Regions from separate parts of the Pseudomonas sp. Pf153 genome, predicted to be linked through region 1. Evidence: predicted binding sites of a transcription regulator. Region 1 holds the regulator's gene; each other region holds the start of a gene.
What was found. The regulator FliA, encoded in region 1, starts transcription of late flagellar genes. The targets are predictions, from matches to a motif close to CTAAAGTTTNNNNNNNNNNNGCCGNTAA.

Region 1 (4,412 bases):
GGCCGGTTGCATCCTGACCAAGCTGGACGAAACGGCAAGCCTGGGCGAGGTATTGAGCCTGGCGATCGGTCACGATCTGCCGGTGGCGTACCTGACCGATGGGCCGCGGATCCCGGATGATTTGCATCTGCCGCGTCGCCATCAACTGGTCAGCCGTGCAGTGAGTGTGCAAATGCAGGACGAACCCAGCGAAGAAGCCATGGCTGACATGTTCGCTGATATCTACCACAGCCCGACCAAGCAGGTTGGCTGAGGTAATCATGAATATTTTTTTTGTACCTACATCGATGGTCTGCCATGCAATGTTCAATGTGAACGCGCAGCCAGTAATGTGGCCTCCGTCTAAGTAAGACAAGGTAAAGAACGAACATGGGCAGCATGCATCCCGTACAGGTGATCGCGGTGACCGGCGGCAAAGGTGGCGTCGGCAAGACTAACGTGTCAGTGAACTTGTCCCTGGCTCTGGCAGAGCTTGGCCGACGGGTCATGCTGCTGGACGCCGACCTGGGCCTGGCGAACGTCGACGTGCTGCTGGGGCTCACACCCAAGCGCACCCTGGCGGACGTCATCGAAGGTCGTTGCGAGCTGCGTGACGTGCTGCTGCAAGGCCCTGGCGGGATTCGCATCGTGCCGGCCGCCTCTGGCACCCAGAGCATGGTTCATCTGACTCCGGCGCAGCACGCGGGCCTGATCCAGGCGTTCAGCGACATCGGTGACAACCTCGATGTGCTGGTGATCGATACCGCGGCCGGCATCGGTGACTCGGTCGTCAGCTTTGTGCGCGCAGCCCAGGAGGTGTTGCTGGTGGTCTGCGACGAGCCGACGTCCATCACCGACGCCTATGCCCTGATCAAGCTGCTGAACCGCGACTACGGCATGAACCGCTTCCGCGTCCTGGCCAACATGGCCCAGAGCCCCCAGGAGGGACGCAACCTGTTCGCCAAGTTGACCAAGGTCACGGATCGCTTCCTGGATGTTGCGCTGCAATACGTGGGCGCCGTGCCTTACGACGAAAGCGTACGCAAGGCCGTCCAGAAGCAACGTGCCGTCTATGAAGCCTTTCCACGTTCCAAATGCGCGCTGGCGTTCAAGGCAATCGCCCAGAAGGTCGATACCTGGCCGCTACCGGCAAACCCACGCGGGCATCTGGAATTTTTCGTCGAGCGTCTTGTGCAACAAACAGCAGGGCCCGTGTTATGACAGCCAGCGGTTACAACCATCTCTACAAGAAATCGGCACGGGACGCCCAATACGAGCTGGTGGAGCGTTACGCGCCCCTGGTCAAGCGTATTGCCTATCACTTGCTGGCGCGTCTGCCAGCCAGTGTCCAGGTCGAGGATCTGATCCAGGCCGGCATGATCGGCCTGCTCGAAGTGGCGAACAAATACGACGCTAGCAAGGGCGCCAGTTTCGAGACCTACGCGGGTATCCGTATCCGTGGGGCGATGCTCGATGAGGTCCGCAAGGGCGATTGGGCACCGCGTTCGGTCCACCGCAATACCCGCATGGTCAGTGACGCGATTCGCGCCATTGAATCTAAAACCGGGCGTGACGCTAAAGATCACGAGGTTGCGGCCGAACTCCAGTTGAGTCTCGACGATTATTACGGGATTTTGAACGATACCCTGGGCAGCCGCCTGTTCAGTTTCGACGACCTGTTGCAGGACGGCGAACACGAAGGGCTGCATGAGGATGGCCCAAGTACCTACATGGAACCGTCGCGTGACCTGGAAGATGAACGCTTCCAGAGTGCGTTGGCGGATGCGATTGCCAATTTGCCGGAGCGCGAGCGACTGGTCTTGGCGCTGTACTACGACGAGGAGCTGAACCTCAAGGAAATCGGTGAAGTCCTGGGAGTCAGCGAATCGCGGGTCAGCCAGTTACACAGCCAGTGCGCGGCCCGTTTACGGGGGCGTTTGGGGGAGTGGCGAGCGCGCTGACAGGCGGCAGGAACGCATTGGGCGAGGTTGGCGAGGCAAGCCGCGTCAGTCGCCGTACGGTGTGTTCCGGACCGTTGTCGAGTGTTGTGCCGGATTGATTGAAATGGCGCGTTCAGGTGCTGGACACGTTTAAGACTGCTTGGAGGTCGAATTGGACAAGAACATGAAAATCCTCATCGTTGACGATTTTTCAACGATGCGGCGGATCATAAAAAACCTGTTGCGTGACCTTGGGTTCACCAACACGGTCGAGGCGGACGATGGCACCACTGCCATCCCGGTCCTCAACAGCGGGAGTATCGACTTTCTGGTAACAGACTGGAACATGCCCGGCATGACCGGTATCGACTTGCTGCGTCACGTGCGCGCCGATGAAAAACTCAAGCACCTTCCCGTGCTGATGGTCACCGCCGAAGCCAAGCGCGAGCAGATCATCGAAGCGGCCCAGGCCGGTGTGAACGGCTATGTGGTCAAACCCTTCACGGCCCAGGCGTTGAAAGAGAAGATCGAAAAAATCTTCGAACGCATCGGTTAATGGCGCCACGGGGGAGCTATGGAGCATAACGAATCTTCAATGGGCGATTTCGAATCGACCCTGAAAAAACATGCCCACGAACTGGTCGAGAACCTTGAAAAAGGCCGCTTCGGCGATGCAGTCCAGATGATCCACGAGCTCAATCAGACCCGAGATCGTGGTCTGTATCAGGAAGTCGGCAAGCTCACCCGTGAACTGCACAGCGCGATCGTCAATTTCCAGATCGACCCGAACACGCCGCAGGCCGAGGAAGTCTCGCAGATCACTGATGCGACCGAGCGTCTGTCCTATGTGGTCAAGCTGACCGAGGCCGCGGCCAACCGCACCATGGACCTGGTGGAAAGCGCAACGCCCCTGGTCAACGGCCTGAGCGACGAAGCCCAGGCCTTGAGCACCGATTGGGGCCGGTTCATGCGGCGTGAAGTCGGAGCGGAAGAGTTTCGCGAGCTGGCCCGTCGCGTCGACGGTTTTCTGACGCGCAGCAGCACCGAAAACCGCGCCGTGGCGAACAACCTCAATGACATCTTGCTGGCCCAGGACTATCAGGACCTGACCGGTCAGGTGATCAAGCGCGTGACCCAACTGGTCACCGAAGTCGAAAGCAATCTGCTCAAACTCGTGCTCATGGCCAGTCAGGTGGACCGCTTTGCGGGCATCGAACATGACCGTGCGGCGATGCTCGCTGAAAAAGATCCACAAAAACATCTCTCTCAGGGTGAAGGTCCGCAGATTCATGCCGATAAAAGAGAAGACGTTGTGTCCGGTCAGGACGATGTGGACGATTTGCTGTCCAGCCTTGGATTCTGAGTTTTAGCCCTGTTTTAGGAGCACCCCTTGATGAGCTTCGGCGCCGATGAAGAGATCCTTCAGGATTTCCTGGTTGAGGCCGGCGAGATTCTAGAGCAACTGTCCGAACAATTGGTCGAGCTGGAAAGCCGTCCCGATGATGCGGATCTGCTCAATGCAATTTTTCGCGGTTTCCACACTGTAAAAGGAGGCGCCGGCTTCCTCCAGCTCAACGAGCTGGTGGAGTGCTGTCACATTGCCGAGAACGTGTTCGACATCCTGCGCAAGGGGGAGCGTCGCGTTGACTCGGAGTTGATGGACGTGGTGCTTGAAGCGCTGGATGCGGTCAACAGCATGTTCAGCCAGGTGCGCGAGCGCTCGCCCATTACCCCCGCCACGCCTGAGTTGCTCGCCGCGCTGTCGCGCCTGGCCGAGCCGCAATCGGCTGACGAAGCCGCTCCGGTCGAAGCCGTGGTTGAAGAACCCGCTGTCGAAGAGCCGGTTGCCGAAGCGTCGGGCGATATTACCGATAACGAATTTGAACAACTGCTGGACTCCCTGAGCGCGGTGAAAGCCGAAGCCCAGGCCCCGGCAGCACCTGTTGCCCCGGCTGCCGAGGGCACGGCCAGCGATGAAATCACCGACGCCGAGTTCGAGTCGCTGCTCGACCAGCTTCACGGCAAAGGTCAGTTCGCGCCCGACGCCGTAGCCCCGGCAGCGGCGCCTGCCGCTCCGAATGCAACAGGTGACAATTCCGATATCACCGACGATGAATTCGAAGCGCTGCTCGACCAATTGCATGGCAAGGGCACGTTTGCCGTTGATGCACTGGAGTCGGCTATCGCATCTGCGCCGACCGCGGACAAGCCTTCGGCTGCAGCGGCCGGCAGTGACCTGATCACCGATCAGGAATTCGAATCGCTGCTTGACGAGCTGCACGGCAAGGGCAAATTCAGCGAAGTCGGTACGGCTTCCGCTGCGCCTGCAACTGCCGCGACTACGGCTGCACCGGCCGCCAAGGCTGCGCCAAAACCCGCCGCCAAGGCGCCGGAACCGAAGGCCGAGACACCCAAGCCTGCCGCTGCCGCTGCCGCTGCCGCTGCCGCTGCCGCCCCGGCGCCAGCCCGCGCTGCCGCCGCGCCACCGCCGGA
Region 2 (4,412 bases), on a different contig from region 1:
CATCCACCACTGGGCCACCAGACTGAAGCCGGTGAGTGCCGCATCGAGCCAGGGTTGGGCCGCGTCGGTCCAGTGGGCCATGGCAGCGCCGAGCATGAGGCTGCCCACGGCGCCAATCATCAGCCCAAGCAACACCGAAGGCCCGCCCAGGCGCGTGACCTGTCGCCCGTCATGGTGCTGCCCGGCGCGGGTCCATTGCCACCAGCCATACAGTTGCAGCACGGCATAGACCACTTGCAACAACATGTCCGAGTACAGCTTCACATCGAAGAAGATCCAGATGTACAGCAGCACCATGACCAGGCCGATCGGCCAGCACCAGGGGTTCTGCTTGACGGTCAGCCAGACAGCGATCACGCCGAGGGCTGCGGCAAACAGTTCAAGCCCGGACATGGCGGTTCCTTGGAGGAGTGGAAGAGGGCGGGGATTGTAAACGCTAGGGTGGGGGTAGCTCCAATCTCAATTCTGGCGCGGACCAAGGGCTGACAGGCACTACAAATCTTCTGTGGGAGCGAGCCTGCTCGCGATGACGGTGGTCCAGCATGCATCGATGCCGAATGTTCCGCCGCTATCGCGAGCAGGTGGCGGGTGCCCTAGACCCTGAACTGCTTGAGCAACCCATTCAACTGCTCGCTCAGTTCCTTGAGCCGGACGCTCGCCAGGCTCGACTGCTCCGCCGCAAGGGCGGTGCTGTGGGAGAGGCCGGCGGCCTGGGTGACGTTCTGGTTGATGTCTTCCACCACATGGGCCTGCTGCAGGGTGGCGCTGGCGATGGAAGCGTTGAGGCTGTTGAGGTTGCGCAAGGCCTGGCCGATGGCGTTGAGGCTGGCGCCGGCCAGGCCGGCCTGTTCAATGGTCAGTTGCGAGGCTCGACTGCTGTCGCTGATGACTTTCACCGCGGCTTCGGAATGATTCTGCAGGCGCTCGATCATCGCCTGGATTTCCGCCGTGGACTTCTGCGTGCGTTGGGCCAGTAACCGCACTTCATCGGCCACCACCGCGAAGCCACGACCCTGTTCGCCGGCGCGAGCGGCTTCGATCGCGGCGTTGAGGGCCAGCAGGTTGGTCTGCTCGGCAATGGAGCGGATGACCTCCAGCACGCTGCCGATCTGGGTACTTTCGCTCGCCAGGGTGCGGATCACTTCGACGGCCTGGTCGATAGTCTGCGAGAGACGGTCGATCTGCTGCAGGCTGCCGTCGATGTTGACCTGGCCTTGCTGGGCCTGGGATTCGGCGTCGCGCATTTCGCTAGCGGCATGTTCGGCATTCTTGGCCACGTCCTGCACGCCATAGGTCACTTCGTTGATCGCGGTGGCGACCAGCTCCATCTGTTGCGATTGCTGTTGGCTGCGTTCCTGGGCCTGGGCGGCATCGTTACCCAACTCATTGGACGACTGTCCCAGCGCGCCGGCCGAAGCCTGCAACTGGCTCACGACCTGGCGCAGCTTGGCGGTAAAAGCATTGAAGTGCCGTGCCAATTGCGTGACTTCGTCTTGCCCGTGGGTATCGAGGGTCCGGGTCAGGTCGCTTTCTCCGCTGGCGATATTCGCCATGGCGTTCACCGTTTCCTGCAGCGGCCGCACGATGCTGCGTACGATCAGTGTCAACAGCACGCCCATGATCAACGCGATGACCAGGCCGATCAGCGAAGCCTTGATCAGTTGGGCGCGGAATTCGGCCTGCACGTCATCCACGTAGACGCCTGAGCCGATGATCCAGCCCCAGGGTTCGAACAGTTTGACGTAGGAGGTCTTGCCCACCGGTGCCTCGGCGCCCGGTTTCGGCCAGAGATAATCCACCATCCCGGCGCCCTTGGACTTGGCGATGGAAACCATCTCGTTGAACAGAGCAAAACCGTTCGGGTCGCGGATCGCGGAAAGGTTCTGGCCTTCAAGCTTCGGGTTGGTGGGGTGCATGATCATGACCGGCGTCAGGTCATTGATCCAGAAGTAATCGGTTTCGTTATAGCGCAGGCCCCGCACGGCGTTGAGGGCCTGCTTCTGGGCGGCTTCGCGGGTCAGGGTGCCGGCGGTTTCCAGGCCATGGTAATAGTTCAGCACGCCACTGGCGGTCTGGACCACATGTTGGGTTTTCTGCACCTTGGCCTGGTAAAGGTCGCTGTGGATCTGCTTGAGCATCAACGCGCCCAGCGTGAATACCATCAAGATGGCCACGACGAGGATGAGCCACAAGCGTCGGCTGATCGACACACTGCGCAAGCTATTCATACGCTGTCACTCCGGTTTCTTATTCTTGTCATCCACGCCGACCGTGCTGCTCTTGGCCATTACACGGCGGCGTTATCATGGCTTGTCTGATAGGATCTCGGCCCCGCGGCGCAAAACCTGAGCCTTCCTTTGATTTTTCATTGGTTTTTTTTGAAAGGCCGCAGTTATTGTGCTGCGCTGCATGACACTTGAATATTGATGGGATCTTGCCAGGGCAAGGTCTTTTTTGGGGGAAGAATGGATTTGTGGACTGCCTTTTCGGCACTGATTCTTGGCGTGGTTGAAGGGTTGACGGAGTTTTTGCCGATTTCCAGCACGGGGCACCAGATCGTCGTGGCCGACTTGCTCCAGTTTGGTGGAGAACGGTCCATGGCGTTCAACATCATCATCCAGTTGGGGGCGATCCTGGCGGTGGTCTGGGAGTTCCGGCGCAAGATCTTCGACGTGGTGGTGGGCCTGCCCACCCAACCCGGCGCCCGTCGGTTCACCGCAAACCTGCTGATCGCCTTTTTTCCTGCCGTGGTCCTGGGCGTGCTGCTTTCCGACTTGATCCACCATTACCTCTTCAACCCGATCACGGTTGCCACGGCCTTGGTGGTGGGCGGTTTCGTGATGCTCTGGGCCGAGAAACGCCAGCATCAAGTGCACGTCGAAACAGTCGACGATATGTCCTGGAAGGACGCGTTGAAGGTCGGTCTGGCCCAATGCCTGGCCATGATTCCCGGTACTTCCCGCTCCGGCTCGACCATCATCGGCGGGCTGTTGTTCGGCCTGTCGCGCAAGACCGCGACCGAGTTCTCGTTCTTCCTGGCGATGCCGACGATGGTCGGCGCAGCGGTCTACTCGGGCTACAAGTACCGCGAGCTGTTCGTTCCAGCGGATTTCCCGGTGTTTGCCATCGGCTTCGTTACTGCGTTCATTTTTGCCATGATCGCGGTCAGGGGGCTGCTGCGGTTCATCGCCAGTCACAGCTATGCAGTGTTCGCGTGGTACCGGATCGCATTCGGGCTGTTGATCCTGGCGACCTGGCAGTTCGGTTGGGTCGACTGGACCACCGCGCAGCCATGAGCCGCCCGGCCATCCATAAACCCGCCACGCGTCCCGCTGGGGGCGCCGTGCCGCACCTGCGGCTTAAACTGATCGTGTTGGCGCTGCTGTGCACCTTGCCGCTGTCGGGTTCGCTGTTGCTCCTGCTCCAGGAAGCGTCGTGGCTGCCGCTGGCGGCTTACGGGGGTGTCAGCCTGATGACCTTCCTGCTTTATTGGAATGACAAGCGCAAGGCCCGCGCCGAGGCCTGGCGTACCCCGGAAAACGTTCTGCACGCCATGGAACTGGCGGGCGGCTGGCCCGGTGCGTTGCTGGCCCAGCAGGTATTTCGGCACAAGACCCGCAAGGTGTCGTTCCAAGTGGTGTTCTGGTTCATCGTGCTGCTGCACCAGACCTTCTGGATCGACCAGCTGTTGCTGGGCGGCCGTCTGCTGACGCTGACCTGAGTCAGGGCAGCAGCAGGCCCACTTGCGTGCGCTTGGGCAGCTTGCTGACCACCAACTGGTGGGAGCGTTGCAGCAGGCTGCGCAGTTCCTCGGCGCCCAAGGGGTAGGGCGTGTGCATGATGATCCATTGCGCACGTGCCAGGTACGGGGCCGGGTGTATCCCTGGCCGGTCGCAATGCCCGAGGAACAAATCCTTGTCGACCTTGAACGCCAGGGAGTCGCTGCGCAGGCCCTGCAAGGCGAACATCTTGTTTCCGGCGATGGAAAACACCCGTACGCCGCCCCATTTGTAATCTTCCCGGGCGCCGGGCAAGCCCAGGCAGAACCGTGCGACGTCCTCTTCGCTCAAACTCATAGTGTCCTGTCTCCGCAACGGTTGAACGCTTCCACGAGGTGGTCGATCCAGGCACGCACGGCCGGCAGCAGGCCACGTCGATGGGGATAGACTGCCTGGAGCCAGCCGACGGGCAATGACCATCCCGGTAACAATTGCACCAGTCTGCCGTCCCTTAATTCCTCTTCGCAATACATGCTCGGCAACAGAGTAAAGCCCAGGCCGGCGAGGGCGCAGGCGCGGCGAACGATGAAATCGTCGATGCCCAGGCGTGCTTCCAGAGCCATTTCGACACTTTGCTCATCGTCGTTGAGCAGGCGCAAATGCACCAGGCGATCGGTTTCCAGCGCCCCCAGC
Region 3 (4,412 bases), on a different contig from region 1:
GGACTGGAGCAAATAGAGGACGGGGTCTGGGATGTTATCTTCGGTCCAATCATCCTTGGACGGATTGACGTAAGAGACGCCATTGATGGCTACGTGACACTTCGGGTGTTACCGATGTGAGTGCACTTTTTTGTAACCCATGTGGGGGATCCGTATACCCCCTGTGGGAGCGAGCCTGCTCGCGATGGCGATGGATCAGTCAGTGCAGCTGTTGAGTTGACAGATCACTCCGCCAACAACACCGCCGCATCGAAGCCCACACGCAAGTTGCCCCAGTGACGGCCGCTCAAGAAGAACGGAACGTCGATCTCGGTCATGATTTCCCCGGTATCGCGCAGGTAGGTCTGGAGCAGGAAGCGCTGGACGTTGCCCGCCGCGCGCAGGCCGATGGGGTCGTTGAAGATCCGTTTGTTGCGACATACCGGCAAGTCCACGGCGCGGTCGCCGGTGGGTGGTTTCGAGACCCAGCTGTTGTTTACCGGACAGTAACCCTTGGTATCGACGATGAACGAAACCTTGCCGCCCGGCGTGCTGCGGGTGAGGGTGTCGCACGCTTCCTGGCAGACCTGGGCAAAGCGCTCGGTGTAGCGGGTCACGTACTGTTTGGGGTCGGTGCCCGGGATCAACTGGTAATTCTGGTCAAACAAATCGAGCCCTTCATCCAGCAATGCCTGCAACCGGACCTGGAGGGTGTCGCGGCACTCGCTGGCTCGGGTAATGGCCGCGTCGAGCTTGCCATGGCCAAGCACGAACCGACCCAACAGCGCCTGCACCCGTTCGGCGACGCCCGATAGATCACGGGTGGCCGTTGCCGAATGCTGCATGCGCTGATCGATCGACTGGCTGTCGGCGTGGATCTGGGTGACCCGCTCGTTGATACCGGTGTTGGCATCGGCGAACTGCTGGATATGCTCGGCGATGTCGGCCAGCTTGCCGTTGGTGGATTCGAAGTCGCCGATCATGCTTTCGAAATGGCCGGAAGCGCGCTCCACGACTTTCTGGGTTTCCCGGGCGCTGTGGCTGATCTGGGTGGTCTGCTCGTGGGTGGAACTGACTTCCTCGAGCATGGCGTCGATATTGCGGGAAATATCGTCCGTCGCCCGACTGACATTCTGCGCCAGCGTCCGCACCTCGTCGGCCACCACGGCGAAGCCTCGGCCACTTTCGCCGGCCCGGGCCGCTTCGATGGCGGCGTTGAGCGCCAAAAGGTTGGTCTGGGCGGAGATCTGCTGGATCAACCCGACAATGGACTTGATGCTGGAGGAGCGCTGGTTCAAGGCGCTCACCAGTGTGGCGAATTCGCCGAGGCTGCTGGAAATTTCGCTGATGTTGCCGGTCACTTCCAGCAACTCGGCGTAGGAATCGCGTGCCATGCTCAGGTTCTGGGCGGTGGTGCTGGAGATGCCCTGGGTCTGGCGCGAGACTTCCTCTATCCGGCCCACGGCACTGTTGCTCTGGTCCATCACTTCCTTGGCGAAGCGCGCCTGGTGGGTAGCGCTGTCGCTGGAATCGCTGATGTTCTTGAGCGAACGCGCCGATTCAACGGCGATGTGCACGGTTAGTGCCTGGACATTGCTGATGATTTCCCGCTGCTTGGCCAGGAAACGGTTGCACGTGCCTGCCAGTACGCGGATTTCGTCGTGGGTCACCAGGGGCAAGTCCTTGGACAGGTCGCCTTCGCCGTTGGCGATTTCCTCAAGAGCCTTGGTCATGGCGGTGACCGGGCGCACGATGAGATGGCGGAAGTACCAGACCATGAAGCTGATCATGCCCGCTGTCAGTAACGTACCGAACAGCAGCGCGTGGGTCAGGCTGTCGAGTCGCCCCTCGATCTGTCCCAACAAGGCAGCATCCAATTGGGCGTTGCGCAACTGCAGCACGATGTCCGCACGGGCGCTGAGGGCGACCCAATACAGCAACCCGCTGACCACGACCAGTAGAAAAAGGCTCGACAGCTTTTTAGTGAGGGTATCGAAAAAACGCATTTCGATAGACTCGTACAAGTCCTTTAACGTCTGCATGCCGTCGCTCCTGGGCGGAAAAATCTTTTAATGGAATACATTCGACCGAAAGCGTCAAAGCTTTAGGCGGGGATGGGCTATTTGATATCACTTTGCAAAAATCGGCCCGTTTCAAAGGGTTGGGTAGGCGATGGGCTTGATGAAAAGATTTACTGGGAATTATTCTCAAAGTATATTCGCTCTCATTAACGTCCCTCCCATGAGTGCCCTTTCTTGAAGCGTTCCATCCCCCTCGCTAACCGCAGCGCATTCTTCAAGCGTGTGCTGCCCACGCTGTCCTGCTGCCTCATCGCCAGCCCCTTGTGGGCACAGGATTCCCTTGAGCTGCCCACCACGGATATCCAAGGCACTCGCATCACTCAGGACGAGGGTTACACGGCATCGCAAGCCAGCACGGCGAGCAAGAGCGATGTACCGATCAAGGAAGAGGCGCAGTCCATCAATGTCGTCACCCAGCAGACCCTGGATGACTATCAGGTGCGCTCGCTGAACGATGCGATGAAATTCGTCAGCGGTGTCAGCCAGGGCAACACCCTGGGCGGCTCGCGGGATTCGCTGGTCAAGCGCGGTTTTGGCACCAACGACGACGGCTCGATCCTGCGCGATGGCGTGCGCTCGAACCTGGGACACAACTTCAGCGCCACCACCGAACGGGTCGAAGTGCTCAAGGGCCCGGCCTCGATGCTGTACGGCGCGTTGGAGCCCGGCGGCCTGGTCAACGTCATTAGCAAGAAACCGGAATACACACAAAGCACCACGTTAAGCGGCTCGGCCTACAGCGAAGGCGGCGGCACCATGGCCTTGGACACGACCGGGCCATTGGGGGACACCGGCCTGGCCTATCGCTTGATCGCCGAACGTGGGCATGAGGACTACTGGCGCAACTATGGGGTCAACGAGAGCACGCTGGTCGCGCCTTCGCTGGCTTGGACGGGGGAGCGGGCTTCGTTGAATTTGAGTTATGAGTACAACGAATATTCCAATCCGTTTGATCGTGGAACGATATTCATTGATGGGCATCCAGCTGACATTGACTACGACAAGCGCCTCGATGAGCCGTGGGCCAAGAGTGTGGGAATTCGTGAGACGGCCACCGCCCGGTTCGAGTATGAATTAAGTGAAGCGTGGAAAACTCGTGTGACCTACGGGTGGAACAATGACCGGTACAGTCTTTCGATTGCGCAGCCGCGGCTGTCGAACGGAGTTTTCCAGCGTGCCGCCAACGGCGCGCACTATGACGATGAAACCCGCTACGCCAGTTGGGATTTCATGGGTAAGCAGGAACTGTTTGGCCAGCGTCATGACCTGTTGATTGGTGTCGATAATCAGGTGTCCGATCAATTTCGTGGCAAAACCTATCGCGGAGCTTATCAATCAGGCTTCGACCCTGCGGCACCGGTTTACGGTGGTCTAGGGGAGCCAAGCCGGGTAAATGAGCCGCAAAGTAACTTGAGCAACAAGCTGACCTCCAGCTCGATGTACTTAAAGGACAACTGGCATCTGGATGACCGCTGGATCCTGGTCTTTGGAGGGCGTTACCAGCATTACGATCAATACGCCAACCAAGGCATGATCAAACGCGTCAATGTCCGCGACGATAATGGCGATGCCTTTGTTCCGTTCCTGGGGCTGGTCTATAAGGCTACCGAAGAACTGTCGCTGTATGGTAACTACAGTCGCTCGTTCAAACCGAACGATGATGTGGATGATGCCGGTAATACTTTCGATCCAGAGGAAGGCCGTAGCTACGAAATTGGCGCCAAGTACGATCCGCTACCCGGCTTGAACATCAATCTTGCTCTGTTCGATATCGTTAAAAAGAATGTAGTGACCAGTACTCTTGTAGGTGAAAACACCATAGCCGAAGCCGCCGGTAAGGTCGGTTCCCAGGGGCTAGAGCTCGACATCACCGGACGTCTGGCCGACCGTTGGGACTTGATCGGTACTTACGCCTACACCCACACTGAAATCCTCGACGATCCGGACGACGAGGGTCATCGCCTACCCGACGCTCCTAAACACACCGCGAGCCTGTACCTCACTCACCACCTGAACATTCCAGCCGAATTCGGCGCCTGGCACGCCGGTGCCGGTGCGCGTTACGTCGGTGAGCGCGCCGCCAACAACGACAACAGTTTCTGGCTCAGCAGCTACACCGTGGCCGACGCCTTCCTGCGCTGGGAGTCGCCGGTCTTGGGCTACAAGACCTCGCTGCAGTTGAACGTGGATAACCTGTTCGACAAGCAATACTACCCGTCCTCCACCGGCAGCGAGTTGCAGGTCGCGGTAGGGGAGCCGCGTACCGCACGGCTGAGTGCCAGCGTGACGTTCTGATCGCGCTCAATAAAAAATGCCCGGACCTTGGATCCGGGCATTTTTTTCCATCGGTTC

Region 2: AD666_RS10865 (methyl-accepting chemotaxis protein) is a predicted target of FliA. The motif match lies at 2,323-2,350, and genes of this name have one in related genera.
Region 3: AD666_RS10475 (methyl-accepting chemotaxis protein) is a predicted target of FliA. The motif match lies at 2,060-2,087, and genes of this name have one in related genera.

The regions. Positions count from the first base shown of each region.
Region 1 is NZ_LHVL01000025.1:698,332-702,743, forward strand. It holds gene flhF (flagellar biosynthesis protein FlhF) at 1-253, shown strand, start outside; gene fleN (flagellar synthesis regulator FleN) at 370-1,200, shown strand; gene fliA (RNA polymerase sigma factor FliA) at 1,197-1,940, shown strand; gene AD666_RS18325 (chemotaxis response regulator CheY) at 2,104-2,475, shown strand; gene AD666_RS18330 (protein phosphatase CheZ) at 2,494-3,282, shown strand; gene AD666_RS18335 (chemotaxis protein CheA) at 3,313-4,412, shown strand, end outside.
Region 2 is NZ_LHVL01000014.1:98,696-103,107, forward strand. It holds gene pnuC (nicotinamide riboside transporter PnuC) at 1-393, opposite strand, end outside; gene AD666_RS10865 (methyl-accepting chemotaxis protein) at 594-2,228, opposite strand; gene AD666_RS10870 (undecaprenyl-diphosphate phosphatase) at 2,466-3,296, shown strand; gene AD666_RS10875 (DUF1294 domain-containing protein) at 3,293-3,721, shown strand; gene AD666_RS10880 (MmcQ/YjbR family DNA-binding protein) at 3,723-4,076, opposite strand; gene AD666_RS10885 (LysR substrate-binding domain-containing protein) at 4,073-4,412, opposite strand, start outside.
Region 3 is NZ_LHVL01000014.1:127-4,538, forward strand. It holds partial or broken gene AD666_RS26705 (IS481 family transposase) at 1-120, shown strand, start outside; gene AD666_RS10475 (methyl-accepting chemotaxis protein) at 225-2,021, opposite strand; gene AD666_RS10480 (TonB-dependent siderophore receptor) at 2,235-4,355, shown strand.